DNA from 3 places in the Glutamicibacter sp. BW80 genome. Region 2 is predicted to be linked to each of the others. Evidence: riboswitches for the same ligand, from Rfam matches in the RefSeq annotation. Region 2 holds a riboswitch; each other region holds the start of a gene.
What was found. Region 2 has a riboswitch for S-adenosylmethionine ahead of CIK76_RS09335 (methionine ABC transporter ATP-binding protein). Riboswitches for the same ligand answer to the same signal wherever they lie in the genome.

Region 1: another riboswitch for S-adenosylmethionine. It lies ahead of CIK76_RS00605 (flavin reductase family protein); the one in region 2 lies ahead of CIK76_RS09335 (methionine ABC transporter ATP-binding protein).
Region 3: another riboswitch for S-adenosylmethionine. It lies ahead of CIK76_RS18035 (aminotransferase class I/II-fold pyridoxal phosphate-dependent enzyme); the one in region 2 lies ahead of CIK76_RS09335 (methionine ABC transporter ATP-binding protein).

What each region holds. Positions count from the first base shown of each region.
Region 1 covers NZ_NRGV01000001.1:133,155-140,654, reverse strand. The annotation lists gene CIK76_RS00635 (acetyl-CoA hydrolase/transferase family protein) at 1-220, shown strand, start outside; gene CIK76_RS00630 (TetR/AcrR family transcriptional regulator) at 283-906, opposite strand; gene CIK76_RS00625 (hypothetical protein) at 1,013-1,384, opposite strand; gene CIK76_RS00620 (dihydrofolate reductase family protein) at 1,591-2,169, opposite strand; gene CIK76_RS00615 (AMP-binding protein) at 2,253-3,863, opposite strand; gene CIK76_RS00610 (PQQ-dependent sugar dehydrogenase) at 4,003-5,124, opposite strand; SAM riboswitch class IV at 5,358-5,474, shown strand; gene CIK76_RS00605 (flavin reductase family protein) at 5,581-6,081, shown strand; gene dnaB (replicative DNA helicase) at 6,736-7,500, shown strand, end outside.
Region 2 covers NZ_NRGV01000031.1:214,568-222,067, reverse strand. The annotation lists gene CIK76_RS09355 (acyl-CoA dehydrogenase) at 1-243, shown strand, start outside; gene CIK76_RS09350 (LLM class flavin-dependent oxidoreductase) at 308-1,711, shown strand; gene ggt (gamma-glutamyltransferase) at 1,793-3,616, opposite strand; gene CIK76_RS09340 (ASCH domain-containing protein) at 3,866-4,381, shown strand; SAM riboswitch class I at 4,658-4,747, shown strand; gene CIK76_RS09335 (methionine ABC transporter ATP-binding protein) at 4,894-5,928, shown strand; gene CIK76_RS09330 (methionine ABC transporter permease) at 5,925-6,620, shown strand; gene CIK76_RS09325 (MetQ/NlpA family ABC transporter substrate-binding protein) at 6,646-7,500, shown strand, end outside.
Region 3 covers NZ_NRGV01000075.1:30,202-37,701, reverse strand. The annotation lists gene CIK76_RS19705 (hypothetical protein) at 1-279, opposite strand, end outside; gene CIK76_RS18055 (YdeI/OmpD-associated family protein) at 466-1,038, opposite strand; gene CIK76_RS18050 (methionine synthase) at 1,336-2,376, opposite strand; gene CIK76_RS18045 (DUF1852 domain-containing protein) at 2,394-3,386, opposite strand; gene CIK76_RS18040 (LysR family transcriptional regulator) at 3,509-4,450, shown strand; SAM riboswitch class I at 4,689-4,779, shown strand; gene CIK76_RS18035 (aminotransferase class I/II-fold pyridoxal phosphate-dependent enzyme) at 4,900-6,210, shown strand; gene CIK76_RS18030 (cystathionine gamma-synthase) at 6,207-7,427, shown strand; gene CIK76_RS18025 (HNH endonuclease) at 7,448-7,500, shown strand, end outside.

The DNA of each region.
Region 1 (7,500 bases), on a different contig from region 2:
CGAACAGGGACTGGCCGATCTGCGCGGGCTGTCACCGAAGCAGCGCGCCCAGCTGGTTATCGACAAGTGCGCGCACCCCACGTACCGTCCGATGCTCCAGGACTACTTCGACCGGGCCCGGAGCGAAAGCTACGGCAAGCACACCCCGCACCTGCTGGGCGAGGCCTTGAGCTGGCACCAGCGCTACTACGAAACCGGGGATATGCGCCTGGCCCAGTAGTCCGCCGCATACCGTGCAACGAGCCCGCGAAAACCCTTGGGTTCTCGCGGGCTCGCGCGCGTTCACTGCCCCGAGCTCATCCCGGAGCAGACCAGGTCCGCGGCCAGGCGCAGCTCCATGGCGGACCGCTGCCCGCCGGTTGCCGCGCCCGGCAACGGCAGAGTCCTCAAATAGCCGGCCCAGAGCCGGCTGGCGGCCTGCAGAAATCGCTGATCCACCGCGGAACTCACGCTCAGGCTCAGCAGCTGCTCGATTGACTGCTCCAAATCATGCAGATAGCTTGCCAAGGCTGCCGCCACCTCCGCGTGGGTATGCTGTTCGCGCCACAGCACCACCCGGAGCATGGTGGAGCGCGCCTGCTCCGCGCAGTAGCGTTCGGCGATCATCACGAGGCCCGAGGCAGGATCGCCGGGAACTGCCAGCGCGCCGGAATCGATCTCCGTGCCCTGGAGGCGTTCCTCCAGCAAGGCCGTGAGCAGGGCGAACTTCGCCGGGAAATAGTAGAACAGGAGCCCTTTGGGTACCCCGGCATCCCTGGCGATATGCGAGGTAGGGGTCCCATCGAAGCCTTGCGCCGCGAACAGCTGTTCGGCTGCATTCAGGATGCGGGTGCGTGCGGAGGCTCCGGTTTCGCCGTTGGCACGAGGAGAGTGCTTGCCGCCGTGGGCCGGGGTGCGCAGGGGCATTGGGGAGATCCTTCCGCGGTTGAGCTGCGGGCAAGAATGACGCGTGCGACTCAGCGGGCTCTGCCCGTTGTCCCGCACGCGTCCGGTTGCGTGTTGCAGATGGTTATCAGTGCGCTGCCCGCGTGCCGCCGTGGGCTTCGTGGCGCATGTGCATCGCCGGTGCTATTGCCCAGAGAGAAGCAACCAGGCCGACGGCGCCACAGATCCACGAGACCCAAGAAGCAGTGGCATAGCCGCTTGCATAGGATCCGAGCCAAGGGGAGACGACCAAGAGCGCGCTGACCGCGGCCAGCACCCACTCCAAGCTGACCAGCCGTGGCATGGCGACACTCCATATGCCGACTACGACCATCAGGGCGCCAAGGCCCACCATCAGGTTCATGGACATCGTGGTGCCCGCGACCCATGTTGTCGACAGTGCGGCGTATGCGCCAGCCACCACGACAACCCAATCTTGCCACCGAGTCCACTTCTTCATTGAAAATCACCTTCCTAGAGGTCGGAGTGCTCCCTTTGGGAGTCAAGTTCCAATTTATGTTTGATTGACCGCCCGGTCAATAGTTTATCCGGGGTACCGGACTGCGGCTGGAGAGCCGATTCGCGCCGCGCATGCCGCCGGGCAAGCAGCCCTCTGATGGCCGTATTTCCGGTAGCCAACGACGACTTTTTGCCGGTTCACCGGCGCTAGTGATGCAGGCTCGGGCGATAGATGAGCTCTTGCGTCCGGCCATCGAGCAGTCGGGACTCTACGAGTTCCAGGTCGAAGTCCTCGGCCCCCTCGAAGATCGGTGATTGCCCGGTCAGTCCGGTGAGCACCGGGAAGATGGTGACTTGGATATAGTCGACGAGGCCGGCTGCCAACAGCGAACGATTCATGGACAGCGAACCGTGAGAGCGCAGCGGCACCAGCGACTCGGCTTTCAGCCGCGGAACTACGGCAAGGGCATCACCGCGCTCAATGGCCGCGTCGGGCCAGTCCAGCGGGCCGACGAGGGAGTTGGAAATGACGGTGGCAGGCTGCTTGTGCATGGCCTCGCCCCAAGGGTCATCCACATCCGTATATTTCTCCGCCTCGGCCCAGAACTGGGCAAAGAGCCGATAGGTGTTTGCGCCGAAGACCATCCGGCAGGGTGGCGAGTAGTGCTCGAGCCGCCGAGCGAGCAGCTCCGGGCCCTGTTTGCCCCAGTAGCCGCCCCAATTTCCGGTGGCGCTGCCGAAGCCGTCGAGGCTGGAGAAGATGTCGAAGGTATATGTCGCTGCCATGGGAACTCCCCGTGAAATCGGCGCTAAGTGCACCTCACCTTACGCCTCGCAGGTGCGCGGGGGAACCCAAAGCAGGCATCAAGTCAGGCGTTCTCTGAATGCGCTGCAAGGCTTCGATTGCGCAGCACGTTCTTTTGCACCTTGCCGGTAGAGGTGCGCGGCAGATCCTGCGGGAACACGATGGTGCGTGGCACTTTAAACCCAGCCAGCCGTTCGCGGGCAAAATTGATCAGGGTCGCCTCGTCCAGGCTCGAACCGGTGGTGCGAATGACATAGGCGACCGGACGCTCGCCCCATTTGTCGTCGGGGACGCCCACCACCGCAAGATCCAGCACCTGCGGGTGCGCGGCGAGAGCCTGTTCGACCTCAATGGTGGAGATGTTCTCTCCACCTGAAATGATGATGTCCTTGGCGCGGTCACGCACCTGGATGTAGCCGTCCGGGTGCATCACTCCCAGATCGCCGGTATGGAAGTAACCGCCGAAAAAGGCCTGCTCGGTGGCTGCCTCATCGCGGTAGTAGCCAATCATCACGTTGTTGCCGCGCAAGACGATCTCACCCATGGTTTGCCCATCGGCGGGAACGTCCACCATATTCTCGTCGACGATGCGTGCGCTTTCGGCGGTCAGCATGCCCACGCCTTGGCGGGAGAGCATTGCGGCTCGTGCGTCCGCATCCAGTTGATCCCAGTCATCCTGGTATTCACAGATGGTGTAGGGGCCATAGACCTCGGTGAGCCCATATACATGGACCACCTCGATGCCCAGCTTCTGCAGCTTCGTGATGATTGCCGGGGACGGCGGGGCGCCGGCGGTGGTGATACGCAGCGGATCGCACAGGGCGTGGGCGCGCGGTGAGTCGGCAATGATCGAGCAGACCGTGGGGGCTCCGCACAGATGTGTGGCGCAAAGATTCTCAATGGCGTCCCACACCGCATCCTCGCGCACGCCGCGCAAGCACAGGTGCGTGCCACCCGCGGCGGTGACCGCCCAAGGGGTGCACCAGCCGTTGCAGTGGAACATCGGCAGGGTCCACAGGTAACGGGTCTTTGCGGTGAAGCCTTGGTGATGGGCCTCGCTCAGCGAGTTCAGGTAGCTGCCGCGGTGCGAGTACAGCACGCCCTTGGGTTTGCCGGTGGTGCCCGAGGTGTAGTTCAACGTGATCGGGGCGCGCTCATCTGCCACCTCGTAGTTCAGGCGTTCCTCGCCGGCCGCGTCCAGCAGCTCGGAGAGCACCGCGTCCACGGCGACGGTCGGGCGCGTACCGGCGTATTGGTCATCGGTGATCTCGATCAACGCTTCCAAGCTCGGAATCTCGGAACGCAGGGTCGAAGTATTTGCCAACAATTCGGTATCGGCGAACAGCAGCTTCGACTCGGAATGATCCATAATATAGCGCAGCTCGGGCGCCGACAGGCGGGTGTTCAGTGCGATCAGCACGCCCCCGGCCAGCGGAACCGCGTAGTGGGCCATGAGCATCTCGGGAGTATTCGGCGCAAGTACCGCGACGCGGTCCCCGGGCGCGATCCGCGCCTTGACGACCTGGGCGAAGCGTTGCACGCGCCGCTCGAATTCGGCGTAGCTGTACCTGCGGGTCCCGTGGATCACCGCGGTCTTCGACGGATAGACCTCGGCCGAACGCTGCAGGAATCGCAGGGGTGTGAGTTCCGAGTGGTTAGCCTGAGTCATGACCATGTGTGCGATATCCTTCGATTCGTATCCGTGGTTTCCTTCAGCCTGCGCCTGTGAGCTGAAGCACTTGCGACCTTCATGGTGGCATGGACCTCGGGTTCAATCCAAGAACCGCAGTATCAATTCGTTCAGTGGCCGAAATTCAGCGCCGGGTGGCAGTTCGGTCGATGAGCGTCTCCGGGGAGATGCCGAGAATCCTGTCGTCACCCTCTTGCGGGGTGCCGCGACCGTCGGTGTTATTCGTCAGCACCCAGAGCTCGCCGGTCTCGCTGACCTTCACGTCCCGCAGGCGCCCATGGTCACCTACGAGGAACTCGGTGGAATCGTGAGGCGTGCTCAGCTCCACGGTTCGCAGGCGCTCCCCGCGCAGGTTGGCGATGTAGAGGACCCCGTCGTAAATGGTGATGCCGCTGGGGCTCGCGGACTGCGTGCTCCATTGCTGGATCGGGTCGCGGTATTCGGGATCTTCCGCAATGCCTTCGTGCGCCGGCCAGCCGTAGTTGGCTCCGGGCTCAATAATGTTCAATTCATCCCAGCGGTTCTGCCCAAACTCGCTGGCATACATGGTTCCGTCGGGAGCCCAAGCGATACCTTGTGGATTGCGATGGCCGAAACTGAATACCGGCGAACCGGGGAAGGGGTTGTCGCCGGGGACCTCGCCCTGAATGGTCAGCCGCAGGATCTTTCCGCCTAGACTTTCCAGATCTTGAGCCGAGGATTCATTTCCAGCGTCTCCCACGGTCGCGTAGAGCATCGAATCCGGTCCGATGGCTAGACGCCCCCCGTTGTGAATTCCTGCCGATGGCAATTCGGACAGGATCGTCCGCGGATGACTCAGCGCGAGCGCACCGCTGTCGCCGGAAAGTTCGAATCGCTGGATGCGGTTGCCGTCTTCTGCGGTGGAGTAGGCGAAAAGGTAGGGCTGTTGAAAGGCCAGCCCAAGCAGTCCGCCTTCGCCACCATGAACTACGTCGTCCAAGCGGATGATTTGCCGGGCAGTGCCCGCTGAATCTATTTCCACGATCCGCCCCGAATCGCGTTCTGAAACGATCAGCGTATTTTCGGCGAAGACCATGGACCAGGGGGCGGCTAGCTCGGCTGCGATCCTTCGCGGTTCGGGCGACTTGGTATCGACTGCCCTGCTGCTTGACGTGGCGCCGGGGGAACGCGGTGCTTCGGCGGCGCATCCGGTGAGCATCGCGGCGCAGGCGAGAATTCCAAGGAAAACCGTGATCTTCGGATTACCAGCTATTCGAGGCCGCATGGTTTCAGGCTAGCAAGATCCGTTCGCTATGCAAGAGGCTGGGCGCTTCGTATCGCACCGAAGGGGAGCGGTATCAGCGGGCCGCGCAGCCGCATCCGAACCCTCCGGTGATTGAATAAATTTCCGATGGACCCTCGAATACTTGTGGCTCATCGAATTTTGGGTTGAATATTTCGATTTGCGAAGCAATTTGTTTGACGCGCGGGAGCTTAGGCCAATATCGTTTTAATCAGAATCATGAGCGTCAGCTAAAGGCCCTGGCTAGCTGGCCGGCAACCCTCTATACGGTAGCGGGGTGCTCCAGGTGAAGATTCGGTGTCGCGCAACACCGCACGATACAAGTACCGCACATCGAGGCGTTAAACCTTCGACGGCGGGTAAGAGCAAGTCAAAGCTGCTTTAGCCTGCCGCCGACCGTCGCCGTACCGGTGGGCATGAAGCAAAGGAAGTCAAGGCATGTCTTTGAATCAAGAACTTGACGCACTGACGCTGCGCAAGGTTTTCGCCCAGCACCCATCGGGAATTGCCACTCTGTGCGCCGAAGTCAACGGGGAAAAGACGGGAATCGTCGCCTCCTCATTCACCGTAGGGGTTTCCTTGGAACCGGCGTTGGTGATGTTTGCCGTGCAGAAAACCTCGAACACTTGGCCGAAGCTGCGGGACGCAAATCGAATCGGCGTTTCGGTGCTCAGCGAGCGCAATGAAGGGGTCTGCAGGCAGATCGCTTCCAAGAGCGGAGATCGATTCCGCGGTGTGGACACCCACACCAGCGACGACGGCTCGTTGTTCATCCATGACTCAACGCTGTGGCTCGACACGACGATCTACAGTGAGGTTGAGGCCGGAGACCATTGGGTCATCCTGTTGCAGGTCCATGGCCATAAGGTCGCCGAGCATTTACCGTCGATTTTCCATGATTCACGATTTCACTCGTTACCAGTCCCGGAACTCGTCTAAATAGTTGTCGTCGCTTCGCGCCACCTGTCATTTTCGCTGACATGTGGCGCGCAGTCGTTTAACTGGCCCGGCGGGCTCGGACCGCGCGGGCGCGTTAAGTTCATATGACCGCAGAGGGGTGCTCTGCATCGAATTGTGGATTACTCGCCTCGAAGTTACGTTTCAGTAGCTTTTTGGAGCGGTGACTACCGCGTTCTTCACGAAGATTCTTTCCACAAAACTATCCACACCTCTGTGGATGGTACGTTGATAAGTCGGTGCAGCAGGTTGAATACACCGGAATCCCGCGAGTTATGCTGTGGATAACGTCATTTGCGAAGGTTGACTCTACAAAGAAATTAACTTTCTATCCACAGGTGTGCAAACAACAAACTCCAAGTCAGATAGTCATTAGCACAACTTAAGTGGGGTAATCCACAAGCTTCTCCCCAAGTCGCACACAGGGTCATCCACAGCTAGAGGGGGATTATCCACAGATCTTGTGGATAACAGAGTTTGCGGCTATGGATAAGAGACCTACTGTTGGCTTTGGGACTGATATATCCACAGGTACCGCCGACACGATAACGTCGGTTGGCGGTGACATGCTTGAGTGTTGCCATCATGGCACAAGGGTATTTCCCAGAGGGTCAATAGGGGATGGAAGTGTCAGTTATGAGCGCGGAGCCGGTCTACGAGAGTCAGGGTTCGGAAGCGGGTCGCACCCCGCCGCAGGATATTCCTGCCGAAATGTCGGTTCTTGGCGGCATGATGCTGTCGAAGGATGCGATCGCCGACGTGGTCGAGGCGCTGCGCGGAACAGATTTCTATCGCCCGGCCCATGAATCCATTTTTGACGCAATCATCGATCTCTACGGACGAGGCGAACCAGCCGATGCCGTGACGGTCTCCGATCTGCTCACCAAGCGCAGCGAGATCGCCCGCGTGGGTGGCGCCGCCTATCTGCACAACCTCATCCAGCAGGTGCCCACCGCCGCGAACGCCGGCTACTACGCCGAAATCGTGCGCGAACGCGCCGTATTGCGCCGCCTGGTCGATGCCGGGACCCGGATCGTCCAGATGGGCTATTCGCCCGATGGTGAGGTTGACGCGATCGTCAACGAGGCGCAGGCCGAGGTGTACAAGGTCGCCGAGAACCGCAACAGCGAAGACTACGTGCGCCTGAGCGACATCATCGAGGGAACCGTCGATGAGATCGAGAATGCGGCGAACGCCGGCGACGGAATTACCGGCGTGCCAACCGGGTTCTACGAATTCGACGAACTGACCCAGGGGTTGAAGGGTGGTCAGATGATCATCATCGCCGCCCGCCCCGCAGTGGGTAAGTCGACCTTCGCCCTGGACTTCGCCCGTTCCGCGGCAATTAAGAACAACATGGCCACCGTCTTCTTCTCGCTGGAAATGGGCCGCAACGAAATT
Region 2 (7,500 bases):
ACGATCGTGCAGCCGCTGGTCATCGGTGCGACCAGCAAGCTCTTCGACGCGCTGGGTGCATCCTCCACCCGCAATAGCTGCAATATGGACCGCCACTGGCGCAACGCCCGCACCATCGCGACGCACAATCCGGCGATCTACAAGGCGCGCATCGTGGGGGACTACGAGATCAACGGCGTGCAGCCCCAACGGCTGTCCGTCACCGGCACGGTAACCGGAGCAAACCGGTTCTCCGGCAGCTAGGCAACACTCTTCGAACACTGATTTTTAGACTTACCAGATTTCTTCTATGGATAGGGGCACACCAATGAGCGAGAACAAGCGCGAAATCCTTTTTAACGCCTTTGATATGAACTGCGTAGTGCACCAGTCGCCGGGCCTCTGGCGCCACCCGGATGACAAGGCGTCGACCTACAACACCCTGGGCTACTGGACCCACCTGGCCAAGGTGCTGGAAAAGGGCAAATTCGACGGGCTGTTCCTCGCCGACGTGCTGGGCACCTACGACGTCTACAAGGGCACCAACGAAACTCCGCTGCGCAGCGGTGCACAGGCGCCGGTCAACGACCCGATGATGCTCGTCTCCGCGATGGCCGCGGTCACCGAGAACCTCGGCTTCGGCGTCACCGCGGGTACCGCCTATGAGCACCCTTATGCCTTCGCGCGCCGCCTGGCCACCCTGGACCACCTGACCAATGGCCGCGTGGGCTGGAATGTGGTCACCGGCTACCTGCCGTCGGCCGCCCGAAACATGGGCCAAGAAGACCAGATGGAGCACGACGAGCGCTACAACCACGCCGATGAGTACCTCGAAGTGGTCTACAAGCTGCTCGAAGGCTCGTGGGAAGAGGACGCGGTGCAGAACAACAAGGAATCCGGCGTCTACACCGACCATTCCAAGGTGCACCCGATCAATCACGAGGGCAAGTACTTCAAGGTTCCAGGCATCGCCATCACCGAGCCAAGCACGCAGCGCACCCCGGTGATCTACCAGGCCGGCGCCTCCAAGCGCGGCACCGAATTCGCCGCGTCGAACGCCGAAGCGATCTTCGTGAATTGCCCAACGCGAGATTTGCTCAAAGAAGCGGTCGCCAAAATCCGCGACGCTGCCGAAGCCGCAGGCCGTGGCCGCCACGACATCAAGATCTTCGCCATGCAGACCATCATCACCGCCGAAACTTCGGAACTTGCCCAGGCAAAGTTCGAGGACTACAGCTCCTACGTGGATATCGACGGCGCGCTGGCATTGCTTTCGGGTTGGACCGGCATCGACATGTCCGCTTACGGACCGGATGACGTGATTGGCGACGACGTGAAGTCCAACGCCATCCAGTCCTCGGTGGAAACCTTCAAGAAGGCCAGCGGTGATACCGGCAAGCCATGGACCATCCGCCAGCTGGCCGAATGGATCGGCGTGGGCGGATTCGGTCCGGTCTCCGTCGGTTCCGGTGCCGAGGTTGCCGAGAAGCTCATCGATTGGGTTGAATACACCGACGTAGATGGCTTCAACCTGGCCTATGCTGTCACCCCAGGTACCTTCGAGGACGTCGTCGAGTACGTGGTTCCCGAGCTTCAGGCACGCGGGGTCTACAAGACCGAATACACCGAGGGCTCGCTGCGCCACAAGCTCTTCGGTGAAGGTGACCGGGTGAAGGACACCCACCGTGCCGCCCAGTACAAGATCTCCAACCGATTGGCCACCAAGGCCTAAATCCTTGAAGATCAAGCGCTAGCAAAGCCAGCGAGTCCCCGCGAAATGTTGAATTCCGCGGGGACTCGCTGGCTTTAACGGCTATTTGGCCGGGTTCACCACCATGGCCGAACCGCCTCCGCGGCGGGTTGGCTCGGCCGCCGCGATCAAGGTCCCGTCTGCGGCGATTTCCACCGCCTCAACCGCACCGATCTCAGCCTGCGGGGTGAAGGAATCACCGGCGGCGGTGAGCTTGTGCCCGAAAGCCTCAAGCGCCGGCCCATAGGCCTCGATGAATTCGGGCTCCGCCGTCACCGCCGCGGTATTGCGCTGCGAGGCGCGCGGGGCCGCGATGGCTTCGCTCAGATCCATGCCCAGGTCAATGCGGTTCACCAGGGTCTGCAGCACCGTGGTGATGATGGTGGAGCCGCCGGGGGAGCCGATGGCGAGCATCGGTTCGCCATCGCGCAGCACGATCGTGGGCGCCATCGAGGAGCGCGGACGCTTGCCCGGCTCGATCCGGTTCGGGTCGGCGGGATCGTACACCGTGGAGAAATCGGTCAGCTCGTTGTTCAGCAGGAAGCCGCGCTCGGGCACCACGATGCCCGAACCTCCGGTCTGCTCGATGGTCAGGGTGTAGGAGACGACATTGCCCCAGCGGTCCACCACCGAAAGGTGGGTGGTGGAGATATTCTCGGTATCCTGCTCAACCACCGGCTCGCTGGTTGCCGCAGGGCACACTCCGTCATAGCCCTCGATATCGCCCGGAGCCACCGGCTTCTCCGCGGCCTGTTCGGGGTTTACCGCGCACGCCCGGTCGACGCCGAAGAGCTTGTCGGTCAGGATTTCGGTGGGAACATCCACAAAGGCCGGGTCGCCGACAAACTTGCCACGGTCGGCGTAGGCCAGGGCTGTCGCCTCGAAGTAGTGGTGAAGCGCGGTGGGCCGCTCCATGCCGGCGAGGTCGAACTCGCCGAGAATATTCAGCGATTCACCGATGGTGGTTCCTCCGCTGGAGGATGGCGCCATGCCGAAAACATCGAGGCCGCGGTAGCTGACCTGGGTTGGCTGCTGCTCCACGACCTCGTATTCCGCGAGATCGGTGGTGCTCACATAGCCAGCCGGAACCGGGAGTTCGATGTCCGCGGACGTGGGCGGAGCCTGCACCGTCTGGGATATTTCTTCGGCCATTTCGCCCTGGTAGAACGCCGAGGGGCCCTGCTTCGCCAGCAACCGGTAGGTCTGGGCAAGATCCGGGTTCTTGAAGATGCTGCCAACGTGCGGCGCATCGCCATCGGGCAGGAATAGCTCGCTGGTGGAGCCGAAGGTCGCGAAGCGTTCCTTGTTATCCAGGGTCTGTTCGCGGAATGTTTCATCGACAACGAAGCCGCGTGAAGCTACCTGGGTGGCTGGGTGCAGAACTTTCTTCAGGCTTTGGGAACCCCAATTGTCCAGCGCGCGCTGCCAGGTGGCCAGGGTGCCGGGCACGCCGACCGCCACGCCGCTGGTCACCAGTTCGGGAGTGAAGTTGTAGGGCTCGCCGGTTTCCGGATCGATGAAGGCATCTTGGGGCATTGCTGCCGGTGCGGTCTCCCGGCCGTCGATGGTGCTGATTTTTCCGGTTTTCGCGTCGTAGTACATGAAGTAGCCGCCGCCGCCGATGCCCGCGCTATAAGGCTCGGTCACGCCCAGCGCGGCCGCCGTTGCGACCGCCGCATCAACCGCGTTGCCGCCTTTGCGCAGGATCTCGATTCCGGCGGCGGTCGCTTCCGGGTCTACGGAGGAGACTGCGCCGCCGCTGCCTTTGGCCGTAGGCGTTTTGTCGGTCGCCCTGGGATCGGCGCTGGCCGGAAGGGCGGTGAAAGTTCCCAGTCCCAGCGCCAGTGCCGCGGCGCTGGCGATAGCTCTCGTACTTGCTCGTGACATACTTTGATCTCCTGAAAAGGTGGGGATGAAGCAAGCGCCAATTTACGGGAGAAGCACCTGAGACTTAGGCTGTGACACGCGTCACCGCGCATGCTTGTCGCTCATTACGCTCAGGTGAAGACTTCACTAGCGTCGGATTCACCGCCGTCGCCTCAAGGGCTTCGGAGGGCATGCCGCCACCGCGGCAGCCAGCGATCCGGCCACCGAATACAGCAGCTTCGGTGGCCGGACTGCGTTTAGGCTAGGAGAATGAGCAATGAACCTACCTCCGAGCTGCCCCCGGTAGATCTCGCCGCCGCCGCGCAAATGTGGGCTGACTACCGAAACAGCTGTGCCACCGATCCGGGCGACTACGTGGTGGAATACTTCGGAGACAGCGCTGAGCTCGCCGAGGCACTGCTGCATCAGGTAACCCACGGGCAGAAACGTGCCACCTCAAGCCTTGAAAACGAGTACCTTGCCGAGAACGAACCGCTTCCGCGGGTCGGTTCGCACTGGATCGCCTGCGACGGCTCCGGGACACCGAAAATTATCCTGCGTACCAGCGAGGTGACGCTGAAATCATTCGACCAGGTGGATGCAGATTTTGCCTTTGCCGAGGGCGAGGATGACCGTAGTCTGGCCAGCTGGCGCCGGGAACACGAAAAGTTCTGGAAACGGACGCAGCAGGCAGATTTCGCCAAGCAGTGGGAACCGGCAATGACCGGCGTGCCCGGTGAGCGGATCGTGTGCGAACGCTTCGAAGTGGTCTGGCCGCGCAGCTAGCTTCCAGGCACCTAATTCATCTCCACCTTTCGGTTCTGGAAGCTTGCTTTGCGTTCAGGCCCAGGGGCGTCCTCGCACCCGCCGAGTTCTCCTGAGTCAAGATGCGAATTCAGCGTCGTCACGTGGCGACATATGACGGGTGAGTCGCGCATTTATGGCCGGTTTTCCGCCGATCTGCGCACCGAGGTCGACTTCATGACGCGTATATAACGTCATGGTTGTTCACGAAGCGGGCACGGGCACAGACTGAAACTGTTCGATTCACCTATCGAATGGTAACCATCCAGAGCGACCGAGAGACCTGGCTCAACGACGTCGCAGCAACCACCCTCACGGGGCCGGTGCTACAGCCAGGACCGATGGAGCAGTCTGAAACACCGGCTTTGTTCCCGAGATTCAGAGCCTGGCGAAAGCCAGCGGCATCCTGAATCCGTGGATCGTCGCTGTTTGAGACTCTGCGCGGTGCCAGCACCAAGGAGAACAAATGCAAACGACGTTATCTGGACGATCACATGATTGAGATTCGCCAGCTGCATAAGCACTACGAAACGGCCCAGGGCCGTGTGGAGGTCCTCAAGGGGATCGACCTGGACGTTCAATCGGGGACAATCACCGCGGTGGTTGGGCCCTCAGGCGCCGGGAAGTCCACCTTGTCCCATTGCATCTCGCTGTTGGAAAAGCCCAGCAGCGGTCAGATCCTGGTAGAAGGCAAGGACTTGTCGGTGCTCTCTGGCAAAGAACTATGCGCCGAACGTCGTGCCATCGGCACGATCTTCCAGAACTCGGCCCTTTTGCGCCGCATGACGGTAGCCGAAAACGTTGCGTTGCCGCTGCGAAACCTGGGAGTAGTCCACCACGAGATGGAAAACCGGGTCGCCGAACTCCTGAATCGCGTAGGTCTGGCGGATTGGGCAAATTCGTACCCCGGAGAACTTTCCGGTGGCCAACGCCAACGCGTGGGCATTGCCCGAGCGCTGGCGCTGCGTCCGCGTCTGCTGCTCTCCGATGAAGCAACCTCGGGGCTCGACCCGGAATCCACCACGCAGGTGCTGGAACTGCTTGATTCCCTGCGCACCGACTTGGGCTTGGCGATTATCTTGATCACCCACGAGATGGATGTGGTGCGCCATATCGCCGACCGCGTCGCGCAACTCGATGGCGGTCGAATCGCCGAGTACGGCGAACTTCGAGGCCTGGTAGCGGATCCGGGATCGGTGACCGGTTCAAAGCTTCTGCCATTGCGCCCCGATCTGGTGCCCGCCGGCTACGACTTCACGCTGACCGTGGCCTACCAGGCGGCAAATGTGGACCCAGCCTGGATATCCCGGCTGGGAACCGAACATGGCGCGCGGGTCGCGCTGCTCGGTGGCTCCGTGGAAGCACACCACGAGGGAACGCTGGGCCGCGTTGAAATCGGTCTCGCGGGCATTGCCGCAGAACGAGCTATTGCCGTCTTGGCTGGATGGGGATTGCGCGCCACGCCACGATCCCAGCAGCTCCTCGCGAGTGTGGCCGACCGCGCGGAACGCATCGAGGTGGCGGTATGAGAATCCCAACCGAAAGCGCAGCGGTCGGTACCGACACCCCATGGAACGAACTGCCCGCCCTGATGCTTCCTGCCTATGGACAGACCTGGGCAATGGTCGGCATCGTGATGGTCTTGGTGATCATTTTTGGCGGCATCATGGGTTTGGCGCTGTTCAACACCGACCGGCAGGGTCTCTTTCCGCACGACAAGAGCCATGCGGCACTGAGCTGGTTCGTCAACATGGGACGCTCATTGCCGTTCCTGGTCTTGATGGCGGCGATTATTCCATTCACCAAATGGGTGACCGGAACCACCATCGGCATTTGGGCAGCAGTGGTGCCGATGACCATTGCGGGCATTCCCTTCTTCGCGCGGCTCGTGCAGAACGCGCTCAATGATCTGCCTAAGGAGAACCTGGCCGTCGGGCTGGTGACCGGTGGATCGCCGCTGCAGATCATCGGGGCAACCCAGATCCGTGAGGCGCTGCCCGCCCTGGCCTCCGCCGTCACGCTGAACACCATCTCGATGGTCGAGTATTCGGCCATCGCGGGAACCATCGGGGCCGGCGGCATCGGCTATCTGGCGGTCACCTACGGCTATCAGCGGTTCGACATGAATGTCATGCTTGCCACGATCCTTGCGCTCATTCTGACCGTGCAAGCAGTCCAATTCCTCGGCGATCGCATCGCCCGCGCGCTGGCCCGCCCCTAAGCGCCCTAGAACAAACGAGAAGAACATGACGACTTCACCCAAAGGCCATGACCATGGCTTCACTCTGCGTAAAAACACCGCGAAACTGCCTTGGACCATCGCGGCATGCGCGACCATTGTGGCGCTCGTCCTTGGCGCGTTGCTGGTTCAGCAAAAGTCCGCTCCAGCGCTCGCGTCCACCGAGCCCGGCAAAACGAATTTCAAGGTCCATTTTGAACCGGCAATGGCCGGGGAAGAGAAGATCCTGAAATTCGTGGCCGAGACCATCGCGCCGGATTATGGAATCGAGATAGAACCCATTGGGCTTCAGGATCCAATCCAGGCGAACCGCGCCGTGGCCGAAGGGCAGTTCGACGCGACCATCTTTGAACATGAGTGGTACATGCGGCAATCGGCAGAAGCCGCCGGCGTGGAATTGACGCCAACCGTTGAACTGTACCAATGGGGCTTCGGTCTGTATTCCACCCGCTACGAATCGGTCGAGGTTCTCCCCGAGGGGTCGACGCTGCTCCTGCCTAACGACGTCGCCAACCAGGGGCAAGCGCTCTGGCTCCTGGAGCGCGAGGGACTGCTCGGCCTGAACCCCGACATCGAACCGCGTACCGCGAAGATGGCCGACGTGGTTGACAACCCGCGCGGCTTCGAGCTGAAGGAAGCAGACCTCCTCGCCATGCCGCGCATGCTAGACGATGTGGATGCAGCCATCGGATACGTGTCGCAGTTCGATGCCGGAAAGGTCGGCCGCGACAAGGGAATCCTGTTCCCGGAACCGCCTAGAACCTTCGCCTCCAAGCTGATCTTCGGCACCGAGTTCTCCAAAACTGCCGATGCAGCCAAGCTAATCGAGGTGTTCTCCGATCCAAGACTGCAGGAATACCTG
Region 3 (7,500 bases), on a different contig from region 2:
AAGAATTGCTTCCGCAACGCTCACATGGCTGACGTCTTCGGGAAATTGGATGTCATTGTTGAAGACGTTCTGGCCAGCGGTGGAGTAGAGGCAACGCTCTTCCGCGTTATAGGGGTCGCCGAACTCATCCTCGAAATTCCATTCCGTGACGTTGAAAATAACAATCCGCCAGGCCGTACCTGAGGCATTCATTCCGGGCAAAACACGCAGACCGTAATAGCCCAAGCGGTGCAGCAGTCCAACGGCTTCAAGTATTCGCAGAGGCAGCTGAGAGTCCAATTAATATCCTTCGATAGTGGTCTGACTCAATGCTGACATGTCCGACCGACAGTTAGGATCAACGTAGTTTGCGCAAGGTCGCATCGGCTCGATTACTTGAGAACCCGGAGAATCAGCCTAGGCGGCGGAACCGCACGAAGTAGCATCGTTGACCGTTTTGCGCATCGTGGACAGGGAGCTGGCCCCTCAGCCTTCGGTGTCGGTGGCTTCCAGCTCGGCCAGGAACTTGGCAAGCCGCGCGCTCCGGGTCTTCTCGGTCCGGGCAATCATCAGCTGGTGCAGGATGTGATAGCGCGGCTGTGACTTCAACGCGGCGAAATTCTTGGCAGCAAGCGGGGCGCGGTCCAGCGCATCTTGGAGATCTTGCGGCACCTGGGCGGTGGCTTGGCCTTGGTACGCGCGTTCCCACCGTCCATCGTCCTTCGCCTTTTGGATCTCCGCATACCCTCGCGGGCGCATGCGGCCTTGGTCGATCAGCTCCTGGGCATATCCAGTATTCTTCTCCGACCAGACAGAGGCCTTGCGCCGAGGGGTGTAGCGCTGGAGGAAGGTCGTCTCATCGCGCTTGCGACGAATGGCATCAATCCATCCGCTGCATAGCGCCTCGGGCAGGGCTTGGGTGACCGTCAGCGTTGTCGGAGTAGTTGTACCTTTTTTGGCAACTACCAGCCAAATCCCATCACTGGTTTCTTCGTGCTCGTCGAGCCATGCGCGCCAAGCGGCAACGTCGGGAAGAATCAAAGCATCGTCAGGATCCATGGCACCTATCCTGCCCCTAGTTGCTGATTGCCGCTAGGGATGCATCCGGCGCCAGGACGATTGCTCTGGACCGGTCCCTGCAATGGTGATTGTTTCCGTCCAGTGGTGGCCGGCACGCGGGTCAGAGATTGGCCCTATTTCCCGGCTCTGGAACGGCGAGACCCATCAGCCTCCGGCTGGTGCCGGGGCTGATGGGTCTTCGGCCTTCATGCAAGAACTTCGCTAGGGCCTTCCGCAGCCGGCGGCTGAGACCCAGCGTGCAAGATGAAGCCGATCCGTGAATTGGCCGTCGCCAGCTCAGACGCGTGCGGCAACCAGCTCCTCGCGCAGGATGCCGGCTCCCGCGCTGAGCGCGCTCAGCTTGGCCAGCGAGACGTCGCGGGGGAACGGTGCCATGCCGCAGTTCGTGCTGGGCACCAGCTTGTCCGCGTCGACGAATTCAAGTGCATTGCGCAGCGTCTGCGCGACCTCTTCGGGGGTTTCCACCGTTTCGCTGGCCACATCGATGGCGCCGAGCATGACCTTTTTGCCGCGCACCAGCTCAACGACCTCGAGCGGGACATTGGAGTGGTGGGACTCCAGGGAGATGGTGTTGATGGAGGAGGCCTGCAGCAGTGGGAAAGACTTCTCGTAGTGGCGCCACTGGGCGCCGAGAGTTGCCTTCCAATCGTTGTTCGCCTTGATCCCGTAGCCGAAGCAGATGTGCGCCACGGTCTCAGCTTTCAGCCCCTGGCAGGCGCGCTCCAGCGCGGCGACGCCCCAGTCCGCGACCTCGTCGAAGAACACGTTGAACGCCGGTTCGTCGAATTGGATGATGTCCACCCCGGCTGCTTCGAGTTCTCTGGCCTCCTGGTTGAGGATGGCCGCGAACTCCCAGGCCAGTTTCTCGCGGCTTCGGTAGTGCGCGTCATACAGCGTGTCGACCATGGTCATCGGGCCGGGAAGGGTCCACTTGATCTGGCGGTCGGTGCACGAGCGCAGGAACTTCGCGTCCTCAACGAACACCGGCTTCTCACGCCGCACCGCACCGACCACGGTCGGCACGCTCGCGTCGTAGCGGTTGCGGATGCGCACCGTTTCGCGCTTTTCAAAATCGACCCCGGTCAGGTGCTCGATGAAGGTGGTGACGAAGTGCTGGCGGGTCTGCTCGCCGTCGCTGATGATGTCGATGCCGCGCCGGGTCTGCTCCAGCACCGCTGCGCGCATGGCGTCCTGCTTGCCTTCGCGCAGCTGCGCGCCTTCCAGCTTCCAATCAGACCAGAGGGTTTCGGGCTTCGCCAGCCAGGAAGGCTTGGGCAGGCTGCCGACAATGGAGGTGGGAAGTAGCTTTGATGTCATCGTGTGTCTTTCGGTTCTCAGGCGACGGGAGCGGGGCAAGTGGCGGCCCACTGGTCCAGCAATTCGCGGTTCGGGGTGATGAAGTGCTCCGCGGTGTACTTGCCCTGCACTGCGCCGAGCCGGGTGCGCTCTTCGCGGTCGTAGGAGATCCTGGTCGGGGCGAAATCCTGTGCCCCCAAGCTTGGGCGATAGACGGCCGGTGCAGCGGAGCTTGCGTTGTAAATCTCGGGGCGGTAGATCTTCTGGAAGGTCTCCATGGTGGCGATGGTGCTGATCAGCTGCAGATTGGTGTAATCGTTGAGCAAGTCGCCACGGAAGTAGAACGCCAGCGGAGCGACGGCGCCCGGTGGCATGAAATAGCGCACGCGCAGCCCCATCTTGCCGAAGTACGCATCGGTCAGGGAGTTCTCATCCTGCTGGTATTCCAAGCCGAGGACCGGGTGGCTGTTGCCCGTGCGGTAGTAGGTTTTGGAAGTGGAGACGCTGATGCAGACCACGGGTAGTTGCGCAAAGCGCTGACGATAAGCCTGCGAATCCAGGAAGTGCTGGAAGAGCTGGCCATGAAGTTCGCCAAAATCTTCAGGCAATTTAGGGGCACCGGAGCCGTTGCCGGCCGCCGGAAGCACCACGCTGAAGTCGTAATCGCGCACATAGGAAGAGAAATTATTGCCCACCATGCCGTGGCTGCGGGTGCTGGTGGCTCGGTCCACGATGGTGGTGTCTAAGACTTCAAGCAGCGGGAACTGCTCCGCTGCGTTCGCCGAGTCGAAGTGCACATTGGCGGAGATGATCTCCAGCTCGAGTTCATAACGATCGCCCTGAGGATTGTCCCAGTGAGCCAGGGAATTAAAGCGGCGGTTGATCATCGTCAGAGCGTTGCGCAGGTTCTCCTGGCGGTTTTCCCCGCGGGCCAGGTTGGCGAAGTTTGTCGTGACTCGTGAGCTCGCACAGGGGGTGTAGTCTTCGTCGAATTTGGTGGTGCTGATGCTGAAGGTGAACGCGTCTGCCATGGTGGCCTATCTGGTGCTCAGTGGCCTGGGCCGGCCGAAAGTAAGTCGATGCGTCCATCATGCAGTGAGATCGAGGATATCAGGTAACTCGATATAACTATGGATTCGTATAGACTCGCACTATGGTTCAGGGGACGAGTGGTTTGACACTGCAGCAGTTGCGCTATTTCATTGCGGTCGCCAGCGAGGGGTCGATCTCCGCGGCGGCTGACCTAATTTACGTCGCACAGCCGAGCATGTCGGCGGCGATGAAGGAGCTCGAAGCCCGCGTGGGACGCACCTTGCTGGTCCGCTCGGCCAGGGGAGTGACGCTCACCGCCGAGGGAGCAGAATTCCTTGGTTATGCCCGGCAGGTTCTGGAGCAGGTGGAGCTGCTTGAGCATCGCTACCTCGGGCGTCCCTCGGTCCGTCGCCTGCTCGGCGTCTCCACGCAGCACTATTCCTTCTCGGTGGATGCGTTTGTCAGGATGGTTCAGGCCAGCGGGGCCGAGGAATATCAATTCTCGCTGCGCGAGACCCGCACCGAACAGATCATCGAGGACGTGCGCACCCTGCGCAGCGACATCGGCATCCTCTATCGCAACGACTTCAACCGGAAGGTCATCGACAAGCTGCTGCGCGAGTCCCGGCTCGTATTCCACCCCCTGTTCCTCGCCGATCCGCACATCTTCATTTCGCGCAGCAACCCGCTGGCCTCCCGGGCGCGGGTGACGCTCGAGGAACTCGAAGACCTGCCGCGCTTGACCTTCGACCAGGGTGCGAACAACTCGTTCTACTTCGCCGAGGAAGTGCTCTCCACCAGCTCCAGCAAGCGCGAAATCCAGGTTTCGGACCGCGCGACGATTTTCAACCTGATGATCGGCCTGGGCGGGTACACCATCTCCACGGGCATCATCAGCGACGAGCTGGACCCGTCCATCGTCGCCATCCCGCTGGATGTCGATGAGCGCATCGAGATCGGCTGGATCGACCATGCAGCGATTCCGCTGACCGAGCAAGCGCGGCGCTATCTGGACGAGGTGCGCTCGGTCGTCTCAAGCTTCGGAGTTGAGCTCCTGGACTGAATCCCCGGGCCCCAAGACGTAACACCGTGTCATTTGGCGGACCGCCGGCGACATAATAGTTGCGCAAAACCCTGGCTCTTCAAGGATTCTGGCGGTTGCCGCGCGTCACAAAGGGACTGCGGGCCGGGCCCCATTACGGGACTGGCGCGGGATGTGAAGCCAGGTGCCCCTGTATGAAGCGCGGGTGTGGGCGTCGTTTGCGCCGCCGGATGCCGATGTCCAACCATGGAAGAACAACAACCCATCAAGAGCGACCGAGAGATCTGGCTCGTAGACGTCGCAGCAACCATCGGGAAACCGAAAGGTGCTAATGCCAGGAACGATGGAGCAGTTCCGAACGTGCCATAAGGCGCCATGCTTCGTACCGTTGTGGCCTCAGGTCGGCCGAGGGGCGGTATGTCGCCGGGTGTTCGGTGCACTCTCTCGTGGATCAGAAACGAGAAGGAGCTATGAGCCAACGCCAAGGAACCGACGCGGTCCATGCAGGGTATCGTCCGAGCGGAGATTTCCGCCCGATGCTGCCGCCACTGCACAATTGCGCAGCGTACCAGTTCGAATCGCACGCAGAAGCGATCGAAAAATTCGCGTTGCGCCAGTCCGGCTTCACCTATTCACGCACCGGCAACCCCACCGTGGCCATCCTGGAACAGCGGGTGGCCGCCCTTGAAGGCGGAGCCCAAGCGGTAGCCACCGCCTCGGGGCAGTCGGCCGTTGCGCTCTCGCTGCTTGCCCTGACCCAGGGTCCTAAGCACATCGTGGTTTCCTCCTCGCTGTACGGCGGCACCGTGGACCTGTTCACCGACACCTTTTCCGACTTCGGCATCCGGGTCAGCTTTGTCGACCAGGCCGACCCCGCAGCTTGGGCCGGGGCCATCGAAGAAGACACCCGGGCGTTCTTCCTGGAGTCCGTCTCCAACCCGCTGTGCACCGTGGCGGACCTGCCCGCTATCTCGGCGATCGGGCACGAGCACAACATTCCGGTGGTCGTCGACAATACGCTGGCCACCCCGCTGAATATTCGCCCGCTGGATTTTGGCGCCGACATTGTGGTGCACTCGGCCACCAAGGGGCTAGCCGGACACGGCTCGGTGCTCGGCGGCGTGGTCGTGGACTCGGGGAAGTTCGATTTCTCGGATTCCACCCGCTGGCCGCAAATCGCCGCCCCGCGAGTGCGGCTGAACAATGCCTCGCTGCTTGAACGCCACGGATCGGCCGCCTACGCCATGCTGGTCCGCTCCAAATTCCTGCACGACCTGGGGCCGGCCTTGGCCCCGGCCAGCGCCCAAGGCATTCTGACCGGCATCGAAACCTTGCCGGTACGTGCCGCACACGTGCAGCGCAGCGTGAGCACCCTGATCCAGGAACTTGCAGATCACCCGGGCATTGCGGCCATCCACCACCCTTCGCTGCCGGCCCACCCGAGCCACGAGCTGGCCAAAAAGCTCACGCCCAAGGGCACCGGTTGCGTGCTGGCCATCGAACTGGCCCACCCCTCGCTGGTGTCCCCGGTGATCGACGGGCTGCAGCTGATTTCCCTGGCCGCAAATGTGGGCGATACCCGCACCATGGTCGCCCACCCGGCCACCATGACGCACTGCCGGCTCTCCGCGGAGCAACTTCTCGCCGCGGGCCTGAACACCTCCACCCTGCGCATTTCGGTGGGGCTTGAAGACCCCGCCGATCTGCTCGCCGACCTCACCCAAGCGCTGGACGGCGCACTAAACCGGGCCCTGGCCCCGCAAACCCAAGGAGCATCATGAGCGGCTTCAACACCCTCGCCGTACACGCCGGCCAGCATAAAGACCCGCACACCGGAGCCGTGGTCCCACCGATCTACCAAACCAGCACGTTCATCCAGGACGGAATCAACGTCTTGCGCTCCGGGCACGAATACTCCCGCGGCTCGAACCCGACCCGCGATGGCTTCGAAGCGCAGCTCACCGCCCTGGAAGGCGGAGCCGCGGGGTTCGCCTTCGCCTCGGGCATCGCCGCCGAAGACGCACTGCTGCGTGCGGTCCTCGAACCCGGCGATCACATCGTCCTTGGCGCCGACGGCTACGGCGGCACCAACCGGCTGATCTCCAAATTGCACAGCAAATGGGGCATCACCTCTTCTGCGGTGGATATCACCAACCTGGACTCGGTGCGCGCAGCGGTGCGCCCGAACACCGCGCTGCTTTGGGTGGAGACTCCCTCCAACCCGCTGCTGGGCATCGCCGATCTTGCCGGCTGGGCGGACATCGCCCGCGAGCACGGCGCCCTGCTGGTAGTGGACAACACCTTCGCCACTCCCTACCTGCAGCGGCCTTTGGACTTCGGGGCCCACGCGGTGGTCCACTCCACCACCAAGTACATCGGGGGACACTCGGATGTGCTCGGCGGCGCGGTGATCGTCGCCGAGCACCTCTTCCGTGGCCAGGCGCTGGCCGAAGCCGTCGGCTTCCAGCAATTCGCCGGCGGCGCGGTGGCCGGCCCGCAGGATTCCTACCTGGCCGCACGCGGCCTGAAGACCTTGGGATTGCGCATGGAACGCCACTGCGCCTCCGCAGCTAAGCTGGCACGCTGGCTTGATAGCCAGCCTGAGGTGACGCGGGTCTATTACCCCGGGTTGGAATCCCATCCCGGCCATGAGCTTGCGGCGCGTCAGCAGCGGGGTTTTGGCGGCATCGTCTCGTTGCAGCTCACCGACGAACCCGCCGCGCGCGCATTCGCCGAATCCATGGAGTACTTCCAGCTCTCGGTCTCCCTGGGCGGGGTGGAATCCCTGGTCTGCTACCCGCGCGAAATGACCCATGCCTCGCTGATCGGCACCGAGCTGGAAATCCCGGCCAACCTGGTCCGCCTTTCGGTGGGCATCGAGGAACCCGAGGACCTCATCGCGGATCTTTCCCGCGGGTTGGCCGCCGCGCGTAACGCCGCCGGCCCGGCACGCACCACTTGTCCACAGCCGGCGAGAGAACCCGCACTGCAGCTTTAACCACCGCGCACACTGGGGCCATGGACAACTCCCGCAGCACCGCAGAGGCCCTGGGCCAGCTGGCCCGGGGCCT